2 linked regions of the Undibacterium sp. 5I1 genome follow. The protein of the gene in region 1 interacts with the protein of each later gene in a pairwise test. Links are inferred from orthologs where the notes say so. Each region holds a gene or a part of one and is shown in the gene's direction. Other genes may lie near its edges.

Region 1 (15,050 bases):
CGTTTAAAACAGTTTAATCCGAATGACACTTTGCTTATCGCGATGTACGACGGTGTGATCGTTGGCACGGCGGGTTTGCATGTAGAGAGTGCGGTCAGGCGACGCCATGTAGCCTCTTTGGGAATGGGTGTGGCGGACTCTTTTAGCGGCCGCGGCGTTGGTACGGCATTAATGGTGGAGTTGATGAATCTGGCCGATAACTGGCTTAATTTGTTGCGTCTTGAGCTTTATGTCTACGCCGATAATGCCGCGGCAATTCACCTGTATAACAAATTTGGTTTTGAAATTGAGGGAACCCATCGCGCACATTCTTTGCGCAATGGGGTTTTCATCGATACTTATTCTATGGCGCGTTTTCATCCTAAACAGCCCCAAGTTCCACTAATGTCACGTTAGGTTTCTGATGGAAATCAAATTCTGTCCGGTATGTGCCCAATCGCTTGAGCATCGCTCTGATGAGCAGGAAGCGGGAAAAATCCGTTTAGCGTGTCCAGAAGGTCATTGGACACATTGGGATAATCCTTTGCCAGTTCTGGCAGCCCTAGTCGAGGTCGAAGGACATATTTTGTTGGCGCGTAATGCCGCGTGGCCAGAAAAAGTGTTTGCGCTGATTACCGGGTTCATGGAGCGCGGCGAAACGCCTGAGCAAGGTATCGCCAGAGAACTCAAAGAAGAGACTAATCTCGACGCTGATCAGATCAATTTGATTGGCGTGTATGAGTTCATCAAAAAAAACGAAGTCATCATTGCCTATCATGTAAAGGCATCCGGCGAGATTCGTTTGTCACCAGAATTACTGGAATATCGTTTGATTCAACCGGAGAAGTTGCGTCCTTGGCGAGCCGGTACTGGTTATGCAATGGCTGACTGGATGCGCGCGAACGGTCTTGAGCCAGTTTTTGCTGATTGGGGCAGTTCCTGAGTGATGAATCCGCAACAGATTCTCACTAAAGTTGTGCAAAAAATTACGAATATCACTCGATTTTTTTCTTGAGTTGCTGCGTTGCACCATGTTGATTAATTTTCCGGTAGAATTGGTGCAAAGTTTTTGTAATGACTTTGTAAAAAAATGAAGTTGTTGTTTCAATTTGTTTATTCCCGCTACTGGAAAAATCATGCAATTCAATAAAGAACTGGACGCACGTGGACTGAATTGTCCGCTTCCAATTTTAAAGACGAAAAAAGCGCTGGCCGACATGATCACGGGCGAAGTTCTCCACGTGATTGCAACAGATCCCGGCTCTGTGCGCGATTTCAAAGCCTTCTCCAAGCAAACCGGTAATGAGTTGTTGTCTCATTTGGAAGGCAGTGCAGAATATGAATACTTTATCAAACGGAAATAAGTTTGATTGATAGGTCATGTTAAAGCGTCACAACTGAGAAAATAGCGTGACAAACAAGCGCCATCAATGAAAAAAGCCCGCAATGCAACGCGGGCTTTTTTCATTTTACCTATACTAAGAGACGATTTAGGTAGTCTGCTCTACTGCACTTCTGGTCTGAAAAGAACGATCGTGCTAAATTGAGCGACTACTTAGCATTTCGTCTTATAATTGGAGCAGTTAACGTGCACGTCAATTAAAGACCGTCGCATTCCATGTAATATCAGAATTCATCAAGATCAATAACTATTACTTAGTATCGTCATCTGTTTAAAATGAGTTTAATTTCTACAAAGGCAGAACTATGAAAGTCCTGGTACCAGTCAAACGTGTCGTCGACTATAACGTCAAAGTACGCGTCAAATCCGATGGCAGTGGTGTTGATATCGCCAATGTCAAAATGTCCATGAATCCATTCGATGAAATCGCTGTAGAAGAAGCGATGCGTTTGAAAGAAGCGGGTGTCGTTACTGAAGTTATCGCAGTATCATGCGGTGTCGCGCAATGCCAGGAGACACTTCGTACAGCAATGGCAATTGGTGCTGATCGCGGAATTTTGGTCGAAAGCGATGCAGAGTTGCAGCCTTTGGCAGTGGCTAAATTACTCAAAGCGTTGGCTGATAAAGAGCAACCGCGATTGATTATTCTTGGCAAGCAAGCGATTGATGATGACTGCAATCAAACTGGTCAGATGTTGGCTGCTCTGCTTGGCTGGCCTCAAGCGACTTTTGCATCTAAAGTCACTATTGCTGACGGTAAGGCAACGGTGACGCGTGAAGTTGACGGTGGTCTCGAAACTTTGTCTCTGACTCTGCCTGCAATTGTCACGACCGATTTGCGCCTTAACGAGCCGCGCTATGTGACTCTGCCTAATATTATGAAGGCAAAGAAAAAGCAGCTGGATAACGTTAAGCCTGCTGATTTGGGCGTCGATGTTGCTTCACGCGTAAAGACACTCAAAGTCGTTGAGCCGGCGAAACGCTCCGCTGGCATTAAAGTCCCTGACGTAGCAACGCTGGTCGCTAAGCTGAAAAACGAAGCCAAAGTATTGGGCTAATCTCAGTTCGCACTGGATTAAGCTTTTTATCTTTAAGAATAATCATTTGGGGGTGGCGATTACGGCCCCCCAATTTATGTGGGAAACATCATGACTACACTTGTCATCGCTGAACACGACAATGCTAGCCTCAAAGGCAGCACCTTAAATACGATTACTGCTGCGATCCAATGCGGTGGCGACGTCCACGTATTGGTTGCAGGTTTTAATGCTGCAGCGGCCGCACAAGCAGCAGCACAAATTGCTGGCGTGAGTAAAGTATTGCACGCAGACGCAGCGCATTTTGCTGATGGTTTAGCTGAAAACGTCGCAGAACAAGCACTGGCAATTGCTGCTGCTTATAGTCACATCCTTGCGCCAGCGACTGCTTATGGTAAAAATATTTTGCCACGTGTCGCTGCTAAGCTGGACGTATCGCAAATCTCTGAAATTACTAAAGTCGACACTCCCGATACTTTCGAGCGCCCAATCTACGCTGGTAATGCAATTGCTACAGTGCAGTCGACTGACGCGATTAAGGTAATCACAGTGCGCAGTACAGGTTTTGATGCAGCGGCTACTGGTGGTTCTGCTGCGGTAGAGACGATCGCAGCAGTTGCTGATTCTGGTAAATCGGCCTTCGTTTCACGTGAGTTGGCAAAATCCGATCGTCCTGAATTGACTGCAGCGAAAGTGATCGTCTCTGGTGGTCGTGGTATGGGTTCCGCAGATGCATTTAAAGTATTGGAACCGCTGGCAGATAAGCTCGGTGCAGCAATGGGAGCATCCCGTGCGGCAGTTGATGCTGGTTATGTGCCAAACGATTGGCAAGTTGGTCAGACTGGCAAAATTGTAGCGCCACAGTTATATATCGCAGTTGGTATTTCTGGGGCAATTCAGCATCTCGCCGGCATGAAAGATTCTAAAGTCATCGTTGCGATCAACAAAGATCCAGAAGCACCGATCTTTTCAGTTGCTGACTATGGCATCGTCGGCGATTTGTTCGACATTGTTCCGCAACTGGTTACTGAGTTGGGCTAAGTAGGTATTCGCTGAAATAGTAATAAAAGTAAGCAGATGAATTAAATTGATACGAATGCGATGGGCAGAAGTCGTCGCATTCAATCTTTCAATATAAATGGGGCAGGGTAAGCAGGTTTGTGATGATCCTGAATATCCTGTCCTTTTTTTGAGTGAATTTGGAGTGAATATGAGCTACGTTGCGCCCTTGAAAGATATGCTGTTCGTTATGAACGAGTTGGCAGGTTTGGCTGAAGTCAATGCTTTGCCCGGATGCGAAGATGCGACCCCGGAGACAGTTGAGGCTGTGCTTGAAGAGAATGCCAAATTTGCAGGCGAGGTTGTTGCTCCTTTAAACTGGACTGGTGATCAAGCGCCAAGCTATTGGAAAGAAGGTCAGGTATTCACCACCAAAGGCTTTAAGGAAGCTTTTAAGATGTTTGGCGAAGCGGGGTGGCAAGGTGTGCAGCATCCTACAGAATTCGGCGGTCAAGGATTGCCTAAGCTGGTCGCTACGCCGTGTATCGAAATGCTGAATTCCGCTAGTATCTCATTTGCATTGTGCCCGCTTCTAACTGACGGCGCGATTGAGGCTTTGTTGACTGCTGGTAGCGATGCGCAAAAAGCGCTGTATTTAGAGAAGCTGATTGCTGGTAAATGGACAGGTACGATGAATTTGACGGAGCCACAAGCCGGATCGGATTTGGCGATGGTTCGCACCAAAGCGGTTCCGCAAGGCGATGGCACGTTTAAGATTTTTGGTACAAAAATTTATATCACCTATGGTGAACACGATATGGCAGAAAATATCGTCCATCTGGTGCTGGCCCGCACACCGGATGCGCCTGAGGGCGTTAAAGGGATTTCTCTCTTCCTTGTGCCGAAATTTATGGTTAACCCAGACGGTTCTTTGGGGGCGCGTAATGATGCCCATTGCGTTTCGATAGAGCACAAACTGGGAATCAAGGCGAGCCCAACCGCAGTATTGCAATTTGGCGATAACGGCGGTGCTATTGGTACTTTGGTTGGCGAAGAAAACCGTGGTTTGGAATACATGTTCATCATGATGAATGCCGCGCGTTTCGGTGTTGGTATGCAAGGCATTGCGATCGCTGAGCGCGCTTATCAAAAAGCCGTTTGCTATGCTAAAGAGCGCGTACAGTCCCGCGATCTGGCAGGTTCTGCCGGGCCTGTCACTATTATTCATCACCCTGATGTGCGTCGCATGTTGATGTCGATGCGCGCGCAAACGGAAGGTGCTCGTGCCTTGGCTTATGTGGCTGCTGCTGCAAGTGATGCAGCTCATCACCATGGTGATGAAACAGTGCGAAAAATGAATCTCGCTTTCTATGAATATCTCGTGCCGATTGTCAAAGGTTGGTCTACTGAGATGTCCTTGAATGTCACATCAACTGGCGTGCAGGTACATGGCGGCATGGGCTTCATTGAAGAAACCGGTGCGGCACAGCACTATCGTGATGCACAGATCTTGACGATTTACGAAGGTACAACCGCAATACAGGCAAACGATTTAGTTGGACGGAAAACGGCCCGTGATGGCGGTGCGACAGCAAAAGGCATTATTGCGCAAGTACGCAAAACCGCTGCAGAGTTGGCTATGACGCAGTCAGACGATTTGATCGCTATTCAGCGTCAGTTGTTAGAAGGCGCTGATGCAATGGAAGAGGTTATCACCTATGTTGCCGCTAACTTTAAGTCTGATATAAAAGCGGTTTTTGCAGGTAGCGTTCCTTACCTTAAATTGGCGGGTATTGTATTAGGTGGATGGCAAATGGCGCGCGCCGCTTTGGTTGCTCAGCAAAAATTGCAAGCCGGTGACGGCGATGCCAGTTTTTATAAAGCGAAAATTGCGACCGCTCGTTTTTTTGCAGACCATATTTTGTCGGCAGCGCAAGGTTTGCGTAGTTCAATTGTTGATGGTAGTGCTGGTGTATTAGCGATGTCGGAAGAGCAGTTCTAAATATTGGCTTGTATCAATTGTAGTAAAAAACATAAAAGCGGCCTAGGCCGCTTTTATGTTTGTATCGTTGACTTGAGACTATTTTAAATTGGACTGCTTGGTAATAACATTGACGCCCGCTGTTTAATATACTCCCCCTTCAACTATGTGAATGATGTCTTATTGTCCATTAGTTCTCTGGGCATTAAAAATATACAGGGTCGGAGTATATTTAGGTATTGACGATTTTACGCAGTACTTAACCGAATGATCCGCCCGTGTATAGCAGGTCAAATGCACGTGCAATCGTTGCAATCAAGGCAAAAGCCCCAACGCCTAGCGTCAGCACCAAGATTAATGCGATTGGCCAATTAGAGTCGCTGACTTGTCCTGATTGCGCATTGTGGTTTGTATCCCATTTTTCATCCGGCGTTAAGCCAATCAATAGCGCCTCTAATGTTGCGATCAAAAATGAAAGTACGATAGGTGCGGCGGTAATTAAGAGTGGCGTGCCAAAGTAGAAGTGCCCCAATAGCCAGGACAGCGGTAACGTGATGAAATGTAGCCATCCCCAAAGATCTTTTTTCCCGTAAAGATAAAAGCGATGAGCACCAACGCTGCCTAACGTCGCCGCGAGCAATGTGCTCAGAGTTTTATTTTTGTGTGGTGTTTTCATTAAGTGGAGGGCTCCGGCAAAGTAATGCATGATTCTAGAGCAAGAGCGTGCTGTCTGCTTTGATATTACTACCTCAGAATGCGTTGTCATTTTGTAATCTCTCCTAAATTTGGCTCCTTACCGCCACAGAAAGTGGGATAGTGCTTGCTGTTTCCATGCTGTTCACGCTATAATTTGCGGCTTTTTCCGCGTTTAGACATTTTTTGGAAATATTATGGTCGTTATTCGTTTAGCTCGTGGTGGCGCAAAAAAGCGCCCTTTTTACAACATCGTTGCAACAGATTCACGCAATCGTCGTGATGGCCGTTTCATCGAACGTATCGGTTTTTACAACCCGGTAGCAACTGGCAATGCTGAGACAGTTCGTGTTGCAGCAGATCGCTTGGCTTACTGGCAAGGCGTTGGTGCACAATTGTCACCAGCAGTCGCTCGTCTGGTAGCTCAGTCTGGCAAGGCAGCAGCTTAATCGCTGTTGTTCTGTCTATGACGTCAGTTGGAGTACGTGCTCCTGATGATTTAGTCTTGGTTGGCTATATCTCGGGAGCATATGGCATTCATGGTTGGGTGAGGATACGTCCTTATTCTTCTGATGCAGATGCGTTAATGACTGCCAAAACTTGGTGGTTAGAGAATCCTCCGTTGCGCCCGGAATTGCATGATGTTGATCGCCTGGAAGTTAAAATTCATGGTGAAGATGTTGTAGCAAAATTAGTCGGTGTGGTGGATAGAAATACAGCAGAGGGGCTGAAAGGCTCCGCAGTCAAAATTCCTCGTAGTCATTTTCCCGCTTTATCTGAGGGAGAATTCTATTGGTTGGATTTGATTGGTTTGTCGGTACACAATCTGCAGGGCGAACATCTGGGTCAAGTCAGAGATTTGATGGATAACGGAGCTCACCCTATTTTGCGTGTGGCTGCTTCGGATATTCCAGAGATTGATTTGCCTAAACATGAACGCCTGATTCCTTTTGTTGAGAACTTTGTTAAAGAAGTGGATCAAAAGGCTGGCAAAATTACGGTTGACTGGGGTACAGATTATTAGTGAACATGGGAGTCGCTTAATGGAATCGGAAGGCATTTTAGATGCAATTTGATGTCATTACACTTTTCCCTGAAATGTTCACTGCGCTCACGCAGTCTGGTGTTACCCGGCGGGCATTTGAGCAAGGTCGATGTGCTTTGTCTTTGTGGAATCCACGTGATTTTACGACTGACAAACATCGTACTGTGGACGACAGGCCATATGGCGGCGGTCCCGGCATGGTGATGTTGGCTAAGCCGTTGCAAGCAGCTATTGAAGCTGCTAAAGCAAGGCAGATCAATTTGGCAAATGTGGATGCGATTGCTCCCAAAGTGATTTATTTGTCACCACAGGGACATCCGCTAAGCCACCAGCGAGTGATGGATTTGTCGCAGTTGTCTGGCGTTGTATTGCTATGTGGTCGCTATGAGGCAGTTGATCAACGTTTGTTGGATAGCTATGTGGATGAAGAAATTAGCCTTGGCGATTTTGTTCTATCCGGTGGTGAAATTCCAGCCATGGCGTTGATGGATTCTGTTATCAGGCAATTGCCGGGTGTTTTGCACGATGATGCCTCAGCGATACAGGATAGCTTTGTCAATGGTTTGCTCGATTGTCCGCATTACACTAGGCCAGAAATCTTCGAAAATGCGGTTGTGCCGGCTGTTTTGATGGGGGGTAATCACGCTGAAATTGAAAAATGGCGACGTGAAAGATCTCTTGAAGCTAGCCAGCTTAAGCGACCAGATTTGATAGTGCAAGCACGCGAAGCAGGTTTGCTCAGTCGTGCTGATGAAAAGTTTTTAAGTAATTTGTTGTAAAGCCGAATCGTAAGATTTGGTACTAAGCGTAAGGCTAGATAATTTTTAGTCTTGCATGTTAAACCCCATCCTCTACTGAGCATTGTTGTATTTAGCGTCAGCAAGATGGTATCCGGAGTAAAAAAATGGATCTGATCCAAAAATTAGAGGCAGAAGAAATTGCGCGCCTCGGTAAAAGTATTCCAGACTTCGCACCTGGTGACACAGTCGTTGTCAGCGTTAACGTAGTTGAAGGCACACGCAAGCGTGCTCAGGCTTACGAAGGCGTTGTTATTTCTCGTCGTAACCGTGGTTTGAATTCTAACTTCATCGTTCGTAAGATTTCATCTGGTGAAGGCGTTGAGCGTACATTCCAATTGTATTCTCCGCTGATCGCTTCGATCGAAGTTAAACGTCGTGGTGACGTACGCCGCGCCAAGTTGTACTACTTGCGTGAGCGTTCAGGTAAATCTGCTCGTATTAAAGAGAAATTGCCTGCTCGCAAGGTCGTCGCTGCTAAAGCATAGTAATATTTGCTTTGATGCGTTGAAAGAAAGGGATGCCTTCGGCGTCCCTTTTTTGTTTTATAGAGATGAAAGACATGCAGCAAAGCTTGTGATTTGTTGGTGTTTCATGCCATCAGAGGATATTTGTGTGAAGCTTAAGTTTAATCCTGAGGATTTACCCGTCCAATCGCTAGCGACGGAGGCGGCGGTTCCTGCATCCCGCTTATCTGCAGACTGGCTGCGTCAACATTTTTTGCAACCTCCAACTTGGACTCCAGAGTTGGCTGATGAGCATTTACTTTCTACGATCACCTCTTTTAAACCCGCATCAGTATTGATCCCCTTAGTCATGCGAGATCAAGGTTTGACATTGCTGCTGACGCATCGGGCTGCTCATTTAAATGATCATGCCGGGCAAATCAGTTTTCCTGGCGGACGATGTGAGGATAGTGACGGCTCGGTTGTAGAAACTGCTCTGCGCGAAGCTGAGGAGGAGGTTGGCTTGCACCGCAAGCACGTTGATGTGATCGGTATTTTGCCTGAATATCTTACCGGAACTGGTTATCAGGTAACGCCTGTAGTGGCATTAATACAGCCACCGTTTGAATTGAAAATTGATTCATCTGAGGTTGCTTCTTTATTTGAAGTGCCATTATCATTTTTAATGGATGGTCAAAATTATCAGCGTCGTGCGTTTGATTTGCCAAATGGGCAGGGGCAACGCGTTTTTTATGCGATACCATACCAACAGCATTTTATCTGGGGTGCAACTGCCGGTATGTTGCGCAACTTGTTCCATCTGCTGCGCGCTTGATTTTGTTTTTCAATAAGTTTCTCAATGAAACTGAATATGGCAAAGCATGAATAACAGTCGGCTTATTAGAAAAATAATCAGGAACTTCATAATCTGAGTAAATCAGTTTACACTTGTCGCATTTGCAAATCCGTTTCTAGCTGGAAACGCTATAAACTTATCCAACCATGACATTCATTTCCATACTTTGTGCCTTACTGATCGAGCAATTGAAACCTCTGCGGGTGGATAATCCGATTTATTTACAAGTACAAAATTTAGCAGTAAAGATAGAAGCTTGGTGTAATGCTGGTAAAGCTAAGCACGGTCGTTTGGGCTGGTGGATTTTAGTCGTTGCGCTTACGCTGCCGACGGCTTTGATCTATTGGCTATGCTTACGCCTCAGCCCTTTTGCTGCTTTGGCATGGAATATTGTTATTGTCTATTTGACGCTTGGCTTTCGTCGCTATAGCCACTACTTCACTTCTATTCAGCTCGCGTTAAGCTCGGGCGATGAAGCTGCTGCGCGTGCCTACCTCGCTGAGTGGACGCACTTAGATACCTCCGATATGGATATCTCCGAAATCTCCAGACTCGCTGTAGAGCGCTCGTTAATCGCTACTCATCGCAATGTTTTTGGCGTGTTCTTTTGGTTTTTAATGCCAGTTGGCCCTGCCTGTGCGGTCATGTATCGGGTTGCTGAATATCTGGCTCGTGCCTGGAATGAGCCAGAACACATGCGTAACGAAGAGTTTGGTCTATATGCGACTAAAATTTTTTATTGGATTGATTGGGTACCAGCTCATTTGACCGCAGTTGCTTTTGCAGTCGTCGGTAATTTTGAGGACGCTGTGTATTCTTGGCGTAATTATGCTGATCGTTGGTCAGATGAGTTGGTCGGCATCATTTTATCTGCCGGCGGTGGCGCATTAGGTGTTCGATTAGGGGATCCGGAAGCAAAAGCGATGGTATTGAGCGCAGACGCTAGTGCGGTCGATATTGATAGCCTGGATATTGAAAGTCAGCCCGGTGCAGAGGCATCGCCAAGATCGCTACAAAGCGCTGTTGGCCTGGTTTGGCGCGCTTTATTATTATGGATGCTGCTCTTGCTGCTGTTATCGTTTGCAGTTTGGTTGTGATCTGGATATTTAAATCAGATTAAATTGAAAATTAAAAAACCCACATGATGTTGATGTGGGTTTTTTACTCTTTACTCGCGATAAAAATGCACTATAGTAAGGAGAATAATTTGGGTTTAATAGATGTCCCGATTTTTATCTTTAGGCGGTTTTTAAACCAAGTCTTCTATAAGATATAATACTCATGTATTTTAAAAGCTAGGCACATCAAAAGCGTGCCCAGGTTAACCTTCTAGCAACGAGCCGCCCACATGGCCGATTCCGACAAAAACAATTTAACTCCGGTACGCGAGTTTTTTATCCAGGGTCTTACCAGCGACGGCAAGCAGTTTCGGCCAAGCGACTGGGCAGAACGCCTGTGCGGTGCCATGTCCTGTTTTCGTCCTGATGCTGGCAGAAACGCACATTTGCAATACTCACCTTATGTTCGCCCGATTTTATTAAATGGTGTGCGCTCTGTTGTCGTGAATGAAGCAATTCGTGAGATAGAGCCGCTGGCATATCATTTTGTGGTGAGCTTTGCCAAAGACAATGACTTGCAAATCATTGATGCTTGTTTGTTGCCTGACCCTATCAAATAATCCCCGATTTTTAAAAATCTCACGCCATCATCGAAGCTTGAAAAGCTAAGGTGATCTGTTCCCGTAACCAGCGATTTGCCGCATCATTTTCTACATTCTGATGCCAGTATAAATACACGTCCCAAGATGGCATCGGCAGCGGTAACGGAAAAATCTGATTTCCGAACTGTTCGTTCGCAATCCTGGCATAAGCCTCTGGCATTGTCAGCAATAAATCGGTCTGACTGGTGACTCTGCATGCAGCGAAATAATGCTGGCAGCGCAAGCGAATACGCCGTTGTAAGCCAAGCCGGCTTAATTCAAAATCCTCCAGCCCAGGCCCTTTACGGCGCGAACTTGCCAGAATATGCTCTGCTTGCAAATAGGTCTCTAAATCGAGTTTGCCTTGTACCAGCGGATGATCTTTGCGCGCCATCACCACTGTCGTGTCTTGCGATATTTTTTGACGACGAATCTCGTTTGGCAGCGGTAATAACACATCAATAGCAGCATCTACTGTGCCTGCCGCTAACTCGCTGACTAGTTCCCTACGTTCAACTTGTATTGCCGCCAGATCAATCGTTGGTGCTTGCTGGGTGATGCTGGTGAGTAGTGGTGGTAGCACGGTCGATTCCAGCACATCGCGTAATGCCAACGTAAATTGTTTGCTCGCAATAGCGGGATCAAATCGACCAGCGTCCGACAAAGTGACTTCCAGTCCGCGCAGAGCCAATCGCACTGGTTCTATGATGCTACGCGCCAATGGCGTAGAAACCATGGCATGTCCCTGCCTTACAAATAGCGGATCATCGAACAGGTTGCGCAAGCGATTCAGCGCATGACTAATCGCTGGCTGCGTCAGATATAGTTTTTGACTGGCACGCGTTACGCTGCCTTCTGTGTAGATCGCTTCAAATACAGAAAACAAATTCAAATCAACTTTAGATATATGCATAAAATTAATGTAATTTAATTATAACTATTCATTTGATAGATTGTAGCGCAAGCTTTACCATGATCCACAAAGTTAATTTGGCAAGTTGATCGACTGAGTTGATTGAATAAATACGTTGAATAAATACCTTGAATAAGTTCATTCAATAAGTTCGTCTACCTAGCCGAACAATTCAGTCAGTCATGAAATCAATCAACTCAGCCAGGCATTTAAATTCAAGTTGGACAATTAAACGGGACAAGCAATGGGACAGATTTATCTGGTACGTCACGGACAAGCTTCTTTCGGTAGTCAAAATTACGATCAATTATCCGAGCTAGGCGTAGCGCAAGCCGTGCAGCTTGGTCAATGGTGGAGCGCTCGCAATCTGGAGGTGTCACGCGTCGTCACTGGCAAGTTGCTACGTCATCAACAGACTGCCAAAGCCTGCATAGCTGCTGTGCAGAACGTGGCTGCTGATGCACTCAATACAGATGCATGGCAAGAGGACGCTGGCTTCAACGAATATAACCATCACGAGGTTTTGGCCCGGCATGTTCCCGCGTTTGATGACCCTTCCGCAGTCAAGCGTTTTTTGATGACGCCAAACGCCAAACAGGCGTTTCAAACTATTTTTCATGAGGCGATTGCGCGTTGGATGACGGGTCTATATGACGCTGAATATACTGAATCATGGGCAGAGTTTCGTCAACGCTGTATCGCAGCGCTGGAGCGTCAATTAACGTATCCCGATCCTGCAAAAAATATTGTGATCTTTACCTCCGGGGGCACTATTTCCGCTTTGTGTCAGCACGTGCTGGGTTTCCCTGATCCGCGTTTTGCCGAATTGAACTGGTCGCTGGTTAACAGCGGCGTGACACGTTTCCATGTCCAGCCGGCCTTAGTGCAAGGTCAATCGCCACGTTTGGCATTGGCTTACTTAAATAATTTTTCTCATCTGGAGTTATCCAATAACCCCGGTCATATCACTTACGTTTAGGAGTTGGAGATGACAGATTTGTTTGATTTAACTGGCAAGGTCGCACTGGTCACAGGTGCCAGCCGTGGCATCGGTGAAGAAGTCGCCAAAATGCTGGCGGCTCATGGCGCGACGGTGATTGTCTCCAGCCGCAAAGCAGAGGCTTGCGAAGCGGTGGTTGCTGCGATCCAGGCTGCAGGTGGCAAAGCTGAGGCACGCGCCTGCCACATTGGTGAAATGGCGCAGATTGATGCGCTATTTGCTGACATCACAGCCGCACACGGTAGACTCGATATTCTCGTGAATAACGCAGCGACCAATCCACATTTTGGACACATTACGGAGACTGATCTGGGCGCCTTTCAAAAGACCGTTGATGTCAACATTCGCGGCTACTTTTTCATGTCTTCTGCGGGTGTCAAATTGATGGCAAAAAATGGTGGTGGCAGCATCATCAACGTCGCCTCGGTTAATGGTGTTGTCCCCGGTGGCATGCAGGGTATCTATTCGATTACCAAGGCGGCAGTGATTGCGATGACGAAATCCTTCGCGCTGGAGTGCGCCGCAATGGGTGTGCGCGTGAACGCATTACTGCCAGGTGCCACAGATACCAAGTTTGCCTCTGCCTTATTCCATAACCCCGTCATTTTAGAAAAAGCATTGAACCGTATTCCCATGAAAAGGATTGCAGAGCCAAGTGAAATGGCAGGTACCGTTTTATATCTCGCCTCGGCCGCATCTAGCTATACAACGGGCGCTTGCATCAATGTCGATGGCGGTTATTTAGTTAATTAATAGCGATATAAAACTCATCAGATTGAATCGAAAAGTCGATCAAATCGGGTCGATCAAATTTCCCTTAAAGGTAGAACATGGATTTTCAATACAGCCCCAAAGTTAAAGCATTACAAGCGCGTTTAATCGCGTTTATGGATGCTCATATTTATCCCAACGAAGCTAATTTCTATGGTGAGATTGCGGCCAACCGCAAGGCCGGTGATCCGTGGATTCCGACCAAGATTGTAGAAGAATTAAAAGTCAAAGCACGCGCAGCCGATTTGTGGAATTTGTTCTTGCCCGAATCCAGCCATGGCGCAGGCTTGACCAACTTGGAATACGCACCGCTGTGCGAAATTATGGGGCGTTCTTTATGGTCAGCAGAAGTGTTTAATTGCGCCGCGCCGGACACCGGCAATATGGAAGTATTTGCCCGCTACGGCACGCCAGAGCACCAAGAAAAATGGCTGAAGCCTTTGTTAAATGGCGAGATTCGTTCTTGCTTTGCGATGACAGAACCAGCTGTTGCCTCATCGGATGCGACTAACATCGAAGCGTCGATCGTGCGGGATGGTGATGAGTACGTGATTAATGGTCGCAAATGGTGGTCATCTGGTGCCAACGATCCGCGCTGCAAAGTATTCATTTTTATGGGTAAGAGCGATCCTGACAATGCAGATCGCCATAAGCAGCAATCGATGATCATTGTGCCGCGTGATACCAAGGGCGTGACGATTCTGCGTGCACTGCCTGTCTTCGGTTATGACGATGCGCCGCATGGTCATGGCGAGGTGTTGTTTGAGAACGTGCGTGTGCCGGCATCTAATATTCTGTTAGGTGAAGGTCGTGGTTTTGAAATCGCCCAAGGTCGTCTTGGTCCTGGCCGTATCCATCACTGTATGCGCCTGATCGGCCTGGCAGAACGTGCGCTGGAAGATATGTGCAAACGCTCGTTGACACGGGTTACTTTTGGCAAGCCGGTAGCAGAGCAGGGCGTGACATTAGAGCGGATCGCAAACAGCCGTATTCTGATTGATCAGGCACGCTTACTGGTGTTGAACGCGGCACAAATGATGGATACCGTCGGCAACAAAGCAGCAGCCAAAGAAATCGCTATGATTAAAGTGGCGGCACCCAACATGGCATGCACGGTGATTGACTGGGCAATACAAGCGCATGGCGGTGGCGGTGTGTCGAATGATTTTGGCCTGGCCTATTCTTATGCACAAGCGCGTACTTTGCGTTTAGCCGATGGTCCGGATGAAGTGCATCGCAACCAGATCGGTAAGATGGAATTAAAAAAATATAAGACCAATACGCACTAATAAGCACTAAATCACATTAAGTTGAATCGTAGAATTGAATCTTAGTTTCAGTTTCTAAAATCAACCCTGAAGTCTCTCAAATTTTTGTTGAGGCTATCAGGGATTTTTGCATCATAGAACGTGTTATTTATCTCAATCAAGAC
Region 2 (15,289 bases), 280 kb from region 1 along the record:
TTAACAAACTCCGATTTCAATTGCATCGCGCCTATGCCATCAATTTTGCAATCAATATCATGATCGCCATCCACCAGACGAATCGATTTGACCTTGGTGCCGACCTTGACGACTAAAGAAGAACCTTTGACTTTTAAATCTTTGATGACCGTGACCGAATCACCGTCATTGAGCACCGTGCCATTGGCGTCGCGCACCACCGCTTTTTGATCAGCACTCTCCTCCACTGCGTCCTTGCTCCACTCATGAGCACATTCTGGACAGACAAAATTACTGCCGTCCTCGTAGGTGTAGACGGATTGGCATTGAGGACATTGCGGCAAACTGCTCATGGTGTACTTTCTTGTATTGGAACTGGGAGACGATTTTCAGACGGTAGCAGGCAATAAATCAGATCGAGTGCAGTATTGCCAGCGAATAAATATGAAATATTGAGGTACGCTATTTTATGCGCTCTTCAACATCTAACGGATAAGAATTGAGTTGTGACCGAAAGCGACCAAGGCTTCATTACCGCAATCAACGACAGGCAGACAATACGCCAACAAACATACGATTACATTACCAGTTAAATTAAAAAAAATAATCTTTCATAAAACATACTCCTTGTTAGTATATTTTATTGTCCATATGATTAATGGTATTGAAGGCGTATTTATCAATATACTCCCCTATTAATTAAAATACCAAGTGATTCACTTCGTGCCATACCAGGCATCTTGAGCACAAACAAGATCGACAAATAACGCAATACTGCCTATAACGCTTAGACCTCGCCGAGGTATTTTTTTAAAACTTCGAACTATTTCTATGGTGAAATAGTCTATGTAATTCATTAATATAATAAGACTGAAACAATTTGCGTCGACAAGACGCAGCAATAGCAACTGTGTGTGCTAAATTTTGCGTCAGTCTAAACCTACTCAGGCGCCTGCCTGAATCAGAAAATTTATAAAGGAGGAGTCGAATGCGGATTCATCAACTTGGTCGTCTATCTGTTCTGAGCATCTTGCTGGCAAGCTGTTTTACTACCCAGGCAGCAAACGCTGCCGATACGCTGCTGCTGCGCCAACCAACGGTGTCCCGCGACCATCTGGCGTTTGTGTATGCAGGCGACATCTGGCTGGCAGACCGCGACGGGCAACATCCTGTGCGATTGACGACGCATCCGGCATCTGAATTTGCCCCCAAATTTTCTCCTGACGGCAAATGGCTAGCGTTCTCTGCTAGCTATGACAACAATACCGACGTGTATGTAATCCCGGTCCAAGGCGGAGAAGCGCGGCGCTTGACCTGGCATCCTGGTCAAGACGTGGTAGTGGGATGGAGTGCCGATGGCAAACGCGTGCTGTTTTCATCCAACCGGGAAATCGCGAATAGTCGCAGTAACCAGTTGTATGAAGTACCACTGGAAGGTGGTTACGAGAAAAAAGTCATGGAAGCCATTGCCTTTGAAGGTAACTGGTCTGGCGACGGAAAACTCTTGGCCTATCGCCCTTTCCGTCAGGCATATAGCGGTACCAGCGGCTGGCGTCAGCACCGCGGCGGTACCACGCCACCGGTCTGGATTATGGATGTGGCAAATAACAAATTAGAAAAAATTCCTCACGAGAACGCCAACGACAGCAATCCTGTCTGGGTTGGCGACGAGGTATTTTTTATCTCTGATCGCAAAGATGGTGCGGCCAATCTGTTTGCTTACAACCGCCAAAATAAAACAGTACGGCAAGTCACCAAAGAAACCGTTTGGGATGTCCGTAACCTCGGTGCTTATGGCACGACGGTCGTGTATGAAGTCGGTGGCGCGCTTAAGGAACTGGATACAGTCAGCGGCAAAACACAAAACATCCACGTCGATCTGGAGTCACAAACAGCGCAAGCAATACAAGCGCGACCACAATGGAAAGACGCCAGCAGCAATATCACTTCAGCGAGTCTGTCCCCCAGCGGCAAACGTGTCGTCGTCAGCGCCCGCGGCGATGTATTTACCGTACCGGTGAAAGATGGTTCAGTCCGCAATTTGACAGAGACCTCAGGTATCCGTGAAAAGGATGGTATCTGGAGCGCTGATGGCAAGCAGATCGCCTACATCTCAGATGCAGGTCGCCAACATAGCCTGGTCGTACGCGATCAGACTGGCTTAGACAAAGCCAAAACCTATGCACTGGGCAAGCAAGGCTATTTCAACTTATTAGACTGGTCACCGGATGCCAAGACGATCGTGCTACAGGATAATCACTTGCAACTGTATGCAATCAGTCTGGTGACGGGCAATATCAGCAAGATCGATGTGAGCGCCCGACGCTCTAAATTTGCTGTCTCGTTTTCATCCGACAGCCGCTGGCTGGCTTATACCGTGGTGGGCGCGAACCAGTTTTCACAAATCAAACTGCATGATTTCCAAACGGGTAAAAACGTCAATCTGACCGATGGCATGAGCCACGCCGATAATCCTGTTTTTGCCGCGGCAGACTATTTGTACTTTACTGCGTCAACTAATTCTGGCCCTACCCATGTAGGACTGGATATGTCCACCCAAGAACGTCCCTTGCGCAATGGCATCTACGTCGCCGTATTGGCGGCGGACGGCAAATCGCCTCTGCTACCGAAGAGCGGTGATGAGAACGATAAAAAAGATGATGCAAAAAAAGACGAGGATAAAAAAGATAGCGACAAAAAAGAAGGTGCTAAAGACGATACTAAAGAAAGCTCTAAGGATAATAAAGAGAGTAAAGATAAAGCCAAGGACGATAGCTCTGGCAAGCCAACTAAACCAACTAAGCCTGTCAAAATTGATCTGGATGGCTTGCAACAACGTATCGTTGCGCTGCCAGTGGCAGAACGTAATTACGATACGCTGGCGGTCGCTTCCGACGGCTCACTATTTTATTTAGAGCATCGTCAGCCCGGCGTCAGCAATGAACCGCCCTCTGCAAAAAATGACGACGATGCAGAATTGTTCCGTTTTAGTTTTGATGACAAAAAAGCGAAATCCCTCAGACAAAATATCGCGTTTTTCAGCCTCAGCGGTGATGGCAAAAAAATCTTGATCCAGTCCGGTAAAGTCAAACTAGAAATTGGCGATGCAGCTGAAAAATTAGAAACCAAATCAATCGATTTGTCTCAGCTACGCATGAAGGTCAATCCGCGCGAGGAATGGGAACAGATTTTTAACGAAGCCTGGTGGATGGAAAAAGAATTCTTCTATGATGCCAATTTGCACGGACTGGATTGGGATAGTATTTATAAACGCTACCAGCCATTGCTTAAACATGTGCAACGACGTGAGGATCTGAACGACTTGCTGGTAGAAATGATAGGTGAATTGCAAGTTGGCCACAACCGCGTTGGTGGAGGCGATGTACAAGAAGAAAAACCAGTCGCTGTAGGTTTACTCGGTGCCGACTTTAGCATCGACCAAGGACATTATCGTGTTAAAAATATTCTGCCCGGCGACCGTTGGAATCCGTTTTTAAAAGCACCATTAGCAATCCCCGGCCTGCAAATCAAACCTGGTGATTACTTGCTTGCGATTAATGGCAAACCTCTGGATGCCAGCAAAAATATCTATTCACTGTTAGAAAACACGGTAGGTAAGCAAGTGACATTAACGCTTGCCAGCGACCTGGCCAGCAAGCAAACCCATCAGATTATCGTGCAGCCTATCGGAAATGAATCTGCATTACGCCAATGGCAATGGATAGAAAAAAACCGTGAGTATGTGCAGAAAAAAACCAATGGCAAAGTCGCTTACGTTTATCTGCCAGATACTGGTGAAACTGGCTATCGATACTTCAACCGCATGTTTTATGCGCAAGCAGATAAACCTGCCTTGATCGTAGACGAGCGCCGCAATAGCGGTGGACAAGCGGCGAACTACATCACAGACATCCTGAGCAGAAAATATCTGGCAAGTTGGAAGGACCGTGATGGCCTGCTGTTTGATACGCCAGGAGCAGCTATCTATGGCCCTAAAGCCATGCTGATTGATCAGGATGCAGGGTCAGGCGGCGACTTTTTGCCATATGCCTTTAAACGTCTGGGTTTGGGTGCGTTAATCGGCAAACGCACCTGGGGCGGATTGATCGGCATCTCTACCAATCCCGATCTAATCGATGGCGGCAATCTGCTAGTACCGTTCTTCCGGTTCTTTACCCCAGACGGCGAATGGCGTGTTGAGAATGAAGGCGTCGCACCAGACATTGATGTCGAGTTAGATCCGACAGAAGTCAACCTCGGACACGACACACAACTCGACGCAGCGATCCAGAATGTCGTGCAAAAAATGCAGACCTATCAGGCAGTACAGCGCCAGCGGGCTCCTGCAATGCCGACGCAATTGGGTAAGTAAGTTATAAGTCTCAAATAGCAAAAAACTACCAAAGTTGGGGGAACCGGGTCTTGACACCGAACTCCCCCGGACTTTTAAAACAATCTCAATGCAGGCCTGTTACTCCCAATAAAATTAGCTCAGCCTAATTTTCGTTTCCTCAAAATCGCTAACAGCGCGAATTTAGTTCTCAACCGCTGTAGTTGTCCTGCCAAGCATAATTGGGCCTGAGTTTTTAGAAACTCCGAAAAGTCCCCCTACGCTCCAGCTGCACTTTAACCTGCTTTATCCCAGGCTTTATGCGTTTCGTCGCATTGGCGTGGTAACTCATGATGCCTTGACCTACAGTGATTACATCGCAGCAAAGAAACACAAATTCACTGAAATCCTTTTAATTCAATCACAGGAGCATCATCATGAAAACAATCAACGCATTCAATACTACTGGCATCTTCTCCATCGCATTGATCGCTGGAGTTTTAGCAGTCTCTTCAGCCTATCAAGCTCCAGTTAAGGGTAATAACAGCGGTAATGAGAGCAGCGATAACTCAATCCAAACGGTAACTATCGTCGCCAAACGTCTAAGCGCAGATGAAAAAGTGGCTTACGATCAACAAACCTCACCAGCAATCCAAACCGTGCTGATCTCTGCCAAGCGTTTGACTACAGAAGAAAAAATAGCCATGGACAAAGATACTTTAGCAATCCGTCAGGCAACAGCGCAATCCAACAAAATCATTCGCCAATCGGTATAAGCCTTTGATTATTTACCATACAGCAAAAAGTAATGTGTCAGTCATGTAGAAAAACACACACAAACAATTTACACAATTAAAGCCTTCAGCCGGGTGCAATTCATTTAAAATACGGAGCTATTATGTTAAAAAAATCTACTCTCTTCGGTTTATCTGTTTTGACACTATTGGCTAGCACGGCTTTCAGTGAGTATTTTGTCGCCATGGCAATTGCGACACCTGTTGCAACGCAAAGTAGTTTAGATGCCACGCCAGCCAGCACATCTGCGCGCAATGTAATCATGCTTGAAAGAGGCGGGATGGACAGAGCTTCAGTACACTTGCAAATTCTCCAGCAAACTAATACGCATTTCGCGGATAGTAACTTACCTAAAAAGTCCGCTACCGGCGATAAAAAAATGCAAAGTAAGCCTGCCAATAACTCCTGAATTTCTGCATTAGCCAAGATATTGATTTCGCATCTTAATAATGTTTGCTGAAGATCAAGGTCTCCTACATGGCTTGTTTGAATACCCTCATGAGCACAATTGCTCAATTACTCCTCAATTTTGTTCAATTTAACTTTTTAAAATTAGATCAATACCAATATACTCCCGATTATTTTTAATAAAACTAAGCTACAGACTAAAAAATACTTGGATGCCTAAAATATACCCCATTGGAGTATATAAAAAGACTACGTTTTTATTATGATCAAATTCAGTAATTTGTGAAAAAATTATGATAAATGTATTGCAAGCTCACTCCAGCTATTTTTAACAAACATCGTATTTCATTGCTACTTTTTTACTGCTACCTCAAAGCAGGCGAATCTGTATAGTAATCTATCTCGCACTTTCTCCATTAGGGCTTTCGCAAAATTGTCCCGGCAAGGCGCAGCAACGACGACATTACTTTAGTACGGCGACGAGCTGCAACGCAGCTGGGGCAGTTTTGCGTAAGTCCGATCTATAAAGCACTACGGTCAATCCGTTTGCTCAGAATAATCGACGTCGAAGTCTGCCGCACGCCATCTAATGCACCGATCTGATCCAACAAGCGATCTAACACTTCGGTGGTGCCGCAACGCAAAGTCAGCATGTAATCAATCGCGCCGCTCACCGCGCACAAAGTCTCCACCTCGGGCAATTGCTGTAAATATTTCATCAAATTGGGAGCAAAACGCGCCTCTACCGATAAGCCTACATATGCCCGCACAGCTGGTTGAAACATAGTCTGATTCAGCTTAAGTCCATAACCAGCTATCACCCCCTGCTTTTCTAACGCGCTGATACGGGCAATCACCGTGGTTCTGGCGATACCAACTTGTTTTGCGATGGTGGTGACTGGCAGCCGGGCGTTATCCATTAGCAAGGCGAGAATTTTGTTATCGATATCGTCTAGGTTGGGCTTCATTGGTACTCCATATAGTCATATTGTAGTAATTATCAGTCATATTGTATTTTAATCCTGCATATTGACGATAATTTACACTCTATTATCTGACAAACATTGCTTTTACACTGACACCATTGCCAAAACATTTACAGCTTTTTTACACCAAACCTCTGGAGACTCCCATGACCACTAAACTCATTCTGCTTGGCGCCGGCAAAATCGGCGACGCTATCCTCAATTTGCTTTCACACACCGGCGATTACCTAATTACCGTTGCTGATCGTGATGTAGAACGTCTGAAATATGTGGCTCAAGCGGGCTTCCCTAACGTAACCACAGTGCAACTGGATCTGGGTGACAAAGCGGCAGTAACTGAGCTGATCCGCGGTCATAAAGTGACGTTGTCTGCTTGTCCTTACTTTTTGACACCTATCATTGCTGGCGCAGCCAAAGCGGCCAATTCTCATTATTTCGATCTGACCGAAGATGTGGAAAGCACACGCATCGTCAAACAACTGGCAGAAGGCGCGGATTGCGCATTTGTCCCGCAATGTGGACTGGCACCAGGATTTATCTCTATCGTCGCTAATGATGTCGCAAAACGTTTTGATAGTCTGCGTGATGTCAGCATGCGCGTCGGTGCTTTGCCGACCTTCCCGAATAACGCGTTGAAATACAATCTGACCTGGAGCACTGACGGTCTGATCAACGAATATTGCAATCCTTGCGAAGCCATCGTTGACGGTCAGTTGCGCGAGACAGCAGCATTGGAAGAAATCGAACATTTCTCCTTGGATGGTATCGATTACGAAGCATTTAACACCTCCGGCGGCTTAGGTACTTTATGCGAGAGTCTGCAAGGTAAAGTCCAAAATCTGAACTACAAAACCGTGCGTTACCCCGGTCATCGCGATATCGTCAAAATGTTGATCCGCGATTTGGAATTGGGCAAACTGGAACGTCGTCCAATCTTGAAAGACGTATTAGAAACCTCCATTCCAATGACCAAGCAAGACGTGGTATTGGTATTTGTCAGCGTAGTCGGTATGCGTGAAGGTCGTCTGGAACAAGAGTCCTACGCTAAGAAAATTTACGCTCAAGTCGTCAACGGACAATTGCTGTCAGCTATCCAGTTGACTACGGCATCCGGCATTTGCGCCATGGTGGATTTGGTTGTGACTGGCAAATTACCTAAGCATGGTCTGGTGCGTCAAGAGCAGGCAAATTTGGCTGATTTCCTGGCGAATCGTTTCGGTCAGTATTACGCGGCATAAGCTAAGTAACTAAATTCGGTAATTAACCAGATGAAGGTTCGTTAGCGATTACAATCTCTTCGCTCAGGGTGCGCATTGTTTTTCACTGCCCACCCTATTTATTTTTAAATTTTGTAGCAATATTTTTAAACCTCATTCGTCAAGGCGCATCCGCAACATATCTAACCCAGATACGCTGCCATAGCCAGACAAACCATTTTGGAGACCAATATGGACAACATGAATATCGCAACAGTGTTAAGTCAACTCGGTGTTAATCTCGCCGACTACCAAGGTCAGGATCTGTCTAGTGTTTCGCCAATCGATGGCGCTACTCTCGCCACTTTGCGAGCAGATAATTCAGACCAGGTGCATGCCAAAATCACTCGTGCGCAAGCAGCCTTTTTGCACTGGCGTAATGTGCCAGCGCCACGTCGTGGAGAGTTAGTCCGCTTGTTCGGTGAAGAACTACGCCAGCATAAAGAACAACTCGGTCTGGTAGTGACTTTAGAAGCCGGCAAAATTCTTCAAGAAGGTTTAGGCGAAGTACAAGAAATGATCGACATCTGCGACTTCGCAGTTGGTTTGTCGCGCCAGTTATATGGCCTAACTATTGCATCAGAACGTCCAGGCCATCGCATGATGGAAGTCTGGCATCCGCTTGGTGTCGTTGGTGTCATTTCTGCCTTCAACTTCCCGGTTGCAGTATGGGCATGGAACGCGGCATTAGCCTTCGTTTGCGGTAACAGCGTGACCTGGAAACCCTCAGAAAAAACACCTCTGACTGCAATCGCAACCCACGCTTTATTTATGAAAGCCGTCGCAAAATTTGGTAGCGACGCTCCGGAAGGCTTGGCAGAACTAATTATCGGTGACCGTAGCACTGGCGCACAAATGGTGAACGACAAACGTGTTGCATTGGTGAGCGCAACTGGCAGCACACGTATGGGTCGTCAGGTAGCTGAAGCCTGCGCCAAACGTCTGACCCGTACCATCCTAGAGCTGGGTGGCAACAACGCCATGATCGTCGCTGAAAGCGCTGATCTGGAAATGGCAGTTCGCGGCATTACTTTCTCCGCCGTTGGCACTGCGGGACAGCGCTGCACTACCCTGCGTCGCCTGTTCGTACACAACAGCGTGTATGACGCCTTGATACCACGCTTGAAGAGAATTTACGCAGATCTGCCAATCGGCAATCCGGGTAGCAACTCCACATTGATCGGACCACTGGTTGACAGCGCAGCATTTGATGCAATGCAAACGGCACTCGCAACGGCCAGTGCAGAACAAGGCAAAGTGTTTGGTGGCGAACGGGTGACAATTGAAGGATGCGAAAACGGTTTTTATGTGCGGCCTGCATTAGTAGAAATGCCAACGCAAACTCTCAGCATGCATCATGAAACCTTCGCGCCAATTATGTACATCGTGCGCTATACCGATCTGCAACAAGCGATTGACTGGAACAACGAAGTACCGCAAGGTTTGTCGTCTTCTATATTCACCACTGACATGCGGGAAGCAGAACGCTTTATGTCTGACAGTGGCAGCGATTGCGGTATTGCCAACGTCAACATCGGTCCGTCAGGCGCAGAAATCGGCGGTGCATTTGGTGGTGAAAAAGAAACCGGCGGCGGTCGCGAATCTGGCTCCGACTCCTGGAAAGCGTATATGCGCAGATCAACCAACACCATCAATTACAGTAATTCACTGCCATTGGCACAAGGTATTAGTTTCGATATCTGATCAATATTTACTTCTTTTTAAAACCGCCGCTTTGTTGGTGGTTTTTTTTAACCGAGATTTTTCATCAGGATTTGCGCTGATGACGAATCTACTTTTCGAGGCAGTTTTGAAGCGAATTTAGTCTGATTTAGGTACGCATAGCTAGCCATTAGCAACGAAGAGCATCAAAAAAAATGACGGGAAATGCGCCGTCAGTACTCAAATAGCAGCTTTGGTGCGCCTAATGAAAATCTCGGTTTAACATAAAAGATACATTCACCTACTCATCAATGAGTAAGCAGATTAAACTAATCTCTTAATGTATTACAACATTCAGCAGCAGAACAACTTCATAGGTGATCTCCGATGTCTATCAAGCAGTTGCTCTCTATTTTTACTCTGTTTTTATATTTGGCGGAACCTGCTTGCGTATCCGCACAGACGACTCAGATTATTCGCTACCCTCGTCTCTCTGCACTATATGATCCCCAGGGTGAATATATTCTGGAGCTATTACGGCAAGCGATAAAACATAGCGGCCAGTCATATCAGCTGATAGCCAATGAAGATCCTATGCAGCAGGCGCGAGCAATTTATGAGATGACGACTGGCACTGGCGGGATAGATATCCTGTGGACAATGACAACCAATGAGCGCGAGACGCAATTAATTCCCATCCGAATCCCCATCGATAAAGGCTTGATTGGTTGGCGTATTCCGCTGGTGACAATGCAAAATAGTGATTTACTTCGTAACGTAAAATCGATAAAAGATTTAAATGCATTTATCGCAGGACAAGAGCTTGACTGGCCAGACGTTGCAATTTTAAAAAATAACGGTTTGTTAGTGAATACGTCTACTTCTTACGAGCCTTTATTTAATATGCTTAAAGCTGGGCGATTCGATTATTTTCCACGGTCAGTATTTGAAATTCAAAAAGAAGTCGAATCCCATCCCAAGCATGGCCTTGCGATAGACAAAAATATCATCTTGCACTATCCGGCAGCGATGTATTTTTTTGTCACGCCACGTGAGCGTAAGATGGCAGAAGATCTTCAGAATGGTCTTGAAGAAATGATCAAAAATGGTAGCTTTGAAAAAATATTTCAAAAACATCTGCAAGTAACAATTAAGCAAGCCAACATTAAACAAAGAATCGTCATAGAGCTAACTAATCCTTTGCTCTCGACAGAAAAATTGCCGTTGAATAAACCTGAGCTTTGGTATCGTCCTTAAATTTTTAAACAGCCATTTGTCCCTTAATCTCTTTTTTTGATATGCCTAAGCCACCAAGAGAAAAAATCCGTAAGCTAGAAGATTTGCCCAATGTAGGTAAAGCCTGCGCGGGTGATTTACGCTTGCTCGGTATAGAGCGACCAGAACAACTCAAGGGGCGAGATCCGTATGCCATGTATGATGAATTGTGCATTCTCACAAATGCGAGGCACGATCCCTGTGTGATCGACACCTTCATATCAGTAGTACGTTTTATGGAAGGCGCACCCGCTCTGCCTTGGTGGGATTACACAGAAGAACGAAAAGCGTATTTGGCCTACAACGTGGCTTTAGCTCGTTTTTAACAAGTACCTAGTTCATGTTAATCAAACGCTTACCCTACTCAATTTCTCTCGCCATCTGCCTGATCTGTCTGGCCAGCCAAGTGATCGCCATTGCTAAACCGACTGTACAAATTCGCTATCCAGCTTCGGTCGCAACCAACGATCCACACAATAAATATGTGCTTGAATTGCTCAGAACTGCATTAAAAAATTCTGATAATAATTATCGCCTAATACCCAGCATTGCAAAAATGCAGCAAGGTAGATCAATCTATGAAATGACGGCAGCGTCTGGCCTGATTGATATTTTATGGACCATGACGACGGACGAGCGTGAGGCGCAATTAATACCGGTAAGAATCCCCATCGACAAAGGTCTGATCGGGTGGAGAATTCCGATCGTAACGAGAGAAAATAGCGATATTTTTAAAGAGATTAAATCGATCAAAGCATTGGCCGCTTTGTCCGCAGGTCAGGAGCAAGATTGGCCAGATGTCGGCATCCTGAAAAGTAATGGCTTGCCGGTAGAAGTTTCTACGACCTACGAACCACTTTTTTCTATGTTGGAGGCGGGAAGATTCATGTATTTTCCTCGCTCGATTGTTGAAGTAGAGAATGAATATAAAGCGCATCCCGAGCAGAACCTGCATATTGATACGCATATCGCATTACATTATCAATCAGCCTATTACTTTTTTGTCAGTCCCCGTAATCCCAAGCTGGCTGAAGATATACAACAAGGTTTAGAGGAAATGATAAAAACCGGTGAGTTTGAAAAAATTTTTTTGAAGTACCACCAAGCCACAATTAAAAATATCAATCTTAAAAACAGAACCATCATCAAACTAAAAAATCCTCTTATCAGCCCAAATAAACTACCGCTGAATCGGCCAGAACTCTGGTACATACCGTAAAGATGTTGATTTATTGCCTTTGATTTGCCGTATTTGACAGCCGTAGATGACATCCATATGCAACGAGGATCGCGCTGATATTGTCTTAAATTAATTCCGGTTTAAATAATTTTTTAATAAAACACGATGAACAACACAGTACAAAAAATCAGCTTAGATGGCATTACCCTGGAATCAATTCTGACCAAACTGGTAGAACAATATGGCTGGGAAGGCTTGGCACAACAGCTCAGCATTCGCTGCTTTGAGCTTGATCCCAGCATTAAATCCAGCCTCAAATTTTTGCGTAAAACACCTTGGGCAAGAGAAAAACTAGAACAGATTTACTTGCAATCGGGAAACAACTAACAAGCAAAAAAATTTATAAAGTAGAGCCGGTAAGAAATAATCAAATCGGCTGCCGGCAAAGGCATACCCAGTCTCAGTTTTAGATAAAATCCCAGAACCCGCATGTGCGTCAATTCCTAATTTAAGCCTATACCTGACAAATTCACTCAAGTTTGCTATACTTGAGTCAATCGCTCAAGCTTTACCTCATCACTGTTTGAGCTAATTAGTGATTTTTCACTAAAACAGCAATCGAATTTTCGCCTGGAGCAAACCACTCATGCGCCTGACCACCAAAGGCCGTTTCGCTGTGACAGCAATGATCGATCTGGCTTTGCGCCAAGATAAAGGTCCTGTCACCTTAGCTGGCATTAGCCAGAGGCAAGATATTTCTCTTTCCTATCTGGAACAGTTATTCGGTAAATTGCGTCGCCATGAAATCGTCGAATCCGTACGCGGTCCAGGTGGCGGCTATACGCTGGCGCGCAAAGCACAAAAAATCACCGTCGCCGACATTATTATCGCTGTCGATGAAGCCTTGGATGCGACCCAATGCGGCGGCAAAGGTAATTGCCATGGCAGTGAACAGAGTAATGGCATCCATTGCATGACCCACGAATTGTGGGCAACACTGAATGTAAAAATGGTGGATTATCTTGATTCTGTCTCACTACAAGATCTGGTTAATCAACAGCAACAAAGAAACGCAGAAAAACCGGTGGTTGTCGTTCAGCATAAAACTGTTCACGTCCAACCGGCCAATGTATAGAGCCGTGATCCATTATATAGAGCCCTGATCCATTATTGATCTACGAACATATCGTCTATTGAACCCGCAGTAATTTTGGAGTATCACAATGAACGCCCCGCTGGAAAAAAGCTTGATCGACACCATACTGGCACCGCACTTCCCTATTTACATGGACTACTCGGCGACAACGCCAGTCGACCCGCGTGTTGCAGATAAAATGATTCCTTACTTGCGTGCGCAGTTCGGCAATCCGGCATCACGCAGCCATATGTACGGCTGGGATGCAGAGAAAGCCGTTGAAGAGGCGCGTGGCCATGTGGCAGCCTTGGTCAACGCAGACCCACGTGAAATCGTCTGGACTTCGGGTGCGACGGAAAGTATCAACCTCGCATTAAAAGGTGCAGCACAGTTTTATAAAACCAAAGGCAAGCACATTATCACGATCAAAACCGAGCACAAGGCAACCTTGGATACCGTGCGTGAATTAGAGCGCCAGGGCTTTGAAGCGACCTATTTGCAACCACAAGAAAATGGTTTGATCACGATTGAGCAACTGCAAGAAGCGCTTCGTCCGGACACGATTTTGGTCTCTGTTATGTATGTCAACAATGAGATCGGCGTGATTCAACCGATTGATGCTATCGGCGAACTATGCCGCTCTAAAGGTATCATTTTCCACTGCGACGCGGCACAAGCCACAGGCAAAATCGAAATTGACCTGGAAAAAACTAAAGTCGATCTGATGAGTTTCAGTGCGCACAAAACCTACGGTCCAAAAGGGATTGGTGCTTTGTATGTACGTCGCAAACCACGCGTCCGCATTGAAGCGCAAATCCATGGCGGCGGTCACGAACGTGGCATGCGCTCTGGCACCTTGGCAACACACCAGATCGCTGGTATGGGCGAAGCCTTCCGTATCGCGAAAGAAGAAATGGAAAGCGAACTGACACGCATCCGTTTCCTGCGCGATCGTCTGGCAAATGGCTTGAAAGATATTGAAGAAACTTACGTCAACGGCGATATGGATCATCGTGTTCCGCACAACCTGAACGTCAGCTTCAATTATGTCGAAGGCGAATCGCTGATCATGGCAATTAAAGAGATCGCGGTGTCATCCGGCTCGGCTTGTACCTCCGCCAGTCTGGAGCCGTCATACGTATTACGCGCCCTAGGTCGTAGCGACGAACTCGCACACAGTTCAATCCGCTTTACGATTGGTCGCTTTACGACAGAAGAAGATATTGATTTTACGATCAACCTGATCAAAACCAAAGTGGCCAAACTGCGCGAGCTGTCACCATTGTGGGATATGTACAAGGACGGAATAGACATCAGCTCTATTCAGTGGGCTGCCCACTAATTCCGCAGCGAACCTACTAGGAGTATCAAAATGGCATATTCAGAAAAAGTATTGGATCACTACGAGAATCCACGTAACGTCGGTGCGTTTGACAAAGGTGACGATACTATCGGCACCGGCATGGTCGGTGCGCCAGCATGCGGCGACGTGATGAAGTTGCAAATCAAGGTTGGTGCAGATGGCATCATTCAAGACGCCAAGTTCAAAACTTATGGCTGCGGCTCAGCGATTGCATCATCCTCGCTGGTAACTGAATGGGTCAAAGGCAAAACTTTGGATCAGGCTCTGGATATCAAAAATACCCATATCGCCGAAGAGTTGGCGCTGCCTCCAGTCAAAATCCACTGCTCGATTCTGGCAGAAGATGCGATCAAGGCCGCTGTATTAGATTACAAAACTAAGCACGCAACTGAACAAAGCGCCTAGTTTTCAGGCGTCGGTACATTTGATTCAACAGGAACCAAGATGGCAATCACATTGACAGAAAAAGCGGCTAAGCATGTCAGCCGTTACATGGAACGCCGTGGTAAAGGCATAGGCCTACGCTTTGGGGTGCGCACGACTGGCTGCTCGGGCATGGCCTACAAGCTGGAGTATGTGGACGAGATCGGCAGTGATGATCAGGTATTCGAGTCACATGGTGTCAGAGTGTTTGTCGATCCAAAAAGCTTGCCTTATATCGACGGCACCGAGCTGGATTTTGCCCGTGAAGGTCTGAACGAAGGCTTTAAATTCCGCAATCCCAACATGAAAGACGAATGTGGTTGCGGCGAAAGCTTCCGTATTTAAATATTTAAATATTTAAAGCAGACCTCTAAGATTTAACATCAGAAAGTAATTACAGCGGATGCAAAATCATTTCGATCTGTTCCAGTTGCCACAGCAATTTACACTGGATCAGTCCCAGCTTGACGCGGCTTACCGTGAAGTACAATCCAAAG

Evidence for each region.
Region 2: the proteins of RGU72_RS10005 (region 1) and RGU72_RS08795 interact in binary tests that used the Escherichia coli proteins (3 or more experiments, as listed by UniProt). The link is inferred for Undibacterium sp. 5I1 from one-to-one orthologs.

The regions. Positions count from the first base shown.
Region 1 is NZ_JAVIWI010000001.1:2,252,745-2,267,794, reverse strand. Bases 1-2,729 are described here. They hold RGU72_RS10005 (sulfurtransferase TusA family protein), read left to right. Parts: upstream 1-1,115; coding sequence 1,116-1,343; downstream 1,344-2,729. Other genes in these bases: RGU72_RS09995 (electron transfer flavoprotein subunit alpha/FixB family protein), read left to right, coding at 2,530-2,729; RGU72_RS10000 (electron transfer flavoprotein subunit beta/FixA family protein), read left to right, coding at 1,687-2,439; RGU72_RS10010 (NUDIX domain-containing protein), read left to right, coding at 401-922; RGU72_RS10015 (GNAT family N-acetyltransferase), read left to right, coding at 1-396. Outside these bases: more of RGU72_RS09995, read left to right, coding at 2,730-3,459; RGU72_RS09990 (acyl-CoA dehydrogenase), read left to right, coding at 3,629-5,419; RGU72_RS09985 (NINE protein), read right to left, coding at 5,658-6,074; rpsP (30S ribosomal protein S16), read left to right, coding at 6,289-6,540; ribosome maturation factor RimM, read left to right, coding at 6,558-7,115; tRNA (guanosine(37)-N1)-methyltransferase TrmD, read left to right, coding at 7,157-7,915; rplS (50S ribosomal protein L19), read left to right, coding at 8,041-8,421; RGU72_RS09960 (CoA pyrophosphatase), read left to right, coding at 8,549-9,214; RGU72_RS09955 (CobD/CbiB family protein), read left to right, coding at 9,382-10,332; RGU72_RS09950 (DUF3579 domain-containing protein), read left to right, coding at 10,584-10,913; RGU72_RS09945 (LysR family transcriptional regulator), read right to left, coding at 10,933-11,847; RGU72_RS09940 (histidine phosphatase family protein), read left to right, coding at 12,092-12,826; RGU72_RS09935 (SDR family oxidoreductase), read left to right, coding at 12,836-13,600; RGU72_RS09930 (acyl-CoA dehydrogenase), read left to right, coding at 13,678-14,907. UniProt on the Escherichia coli protein: Sulfur carrier protein involved in sulfur trafficking in the cell. Part of a sulfur-relay system required for 2-thiolation during synthesis of 2-thiouridine of the modified wobble base 5-methylaminomethyl-2-thiouridine (mnm(5)s(2)U) in tRNA.
Region 2 is NZ_JAVIWI010000001.1:1,977,010-1,992,298, forward strand. Bases 12,254-15,221 are described here. They hold RGU72_RS08795 (IscS subfamily cysteine desulfurase), read left to right. Parts: upstream 12,254-13,094; coding sequence 13,095-14,348; downstream 14,349-15,221. Other genes in these bases: RGU72_RS08785 (VF530 family protein), read left to right, coding at 12,254-12,258; iscR (Fe-S cluster assembly transcriptional regulator IscR), read left to right, coding at 12,518-13,006; iscU (Fe-S cluster assembly scaffold IscU), read left to right, coding at 14,379-14,774; iscA (iron-sulfur cluster assembly protein IscA), read left to right, coding at 14,814-15,137; hscB (Fe-S protein assembly co-chaperone HscB), read left to right, coding at 15,196-15,221. Also shown: RGU72_RS08735 (zinc ribbon domain-containing protein YjdM), read right to left, coding at 1-332; RGU72_RS08740 (S41 family peptidase), read left to right, coding at 968-4,351; RGU72_RS08745 (hypothetical protein), read left to right, coding at 4,747-5,085; RGU72_RS08750 (hypothetical protein), read left to right, coding at 5,208-5,513; RGU72_RS08755 (Lrp/AsnC family transcriptional regulator), read right to left, coding at 6,034-6,480; RGU72_RS08760 (saccharopine dehydrogenase family protein), read left to right, coding at 6,645-7,736; RGU72_RS08765 (aldehyde dehydrogenase family protein), read left to right, coding at 7,956-9,458; RGU72_RS08770 (transporter substrate-binding domain-containing protein), read left to right, coding at 10,038-10,673; RGU72_RS08775 (helix-hairpin-helix domain-containing protein), read left to right, coding at 10,715-11,017; RGU72_RS08780 (transporter substrate-binding domain-containing protein), read left to right, coding at 11,032-11,910; more of RGU72_RS08785, read left to right, coding at 12,037-12,253; more of hscB, read left to right, coding at 15,222-15,289. UniProt on the Escherichia coli protein: Master enzyme that delivers sulfur to a number of partners involved in Fe-S cluster assembly, tRNA modification or cofactor biosynthesis. Catalyzes the removal of elemental sulfur from cysteine to produce alanine.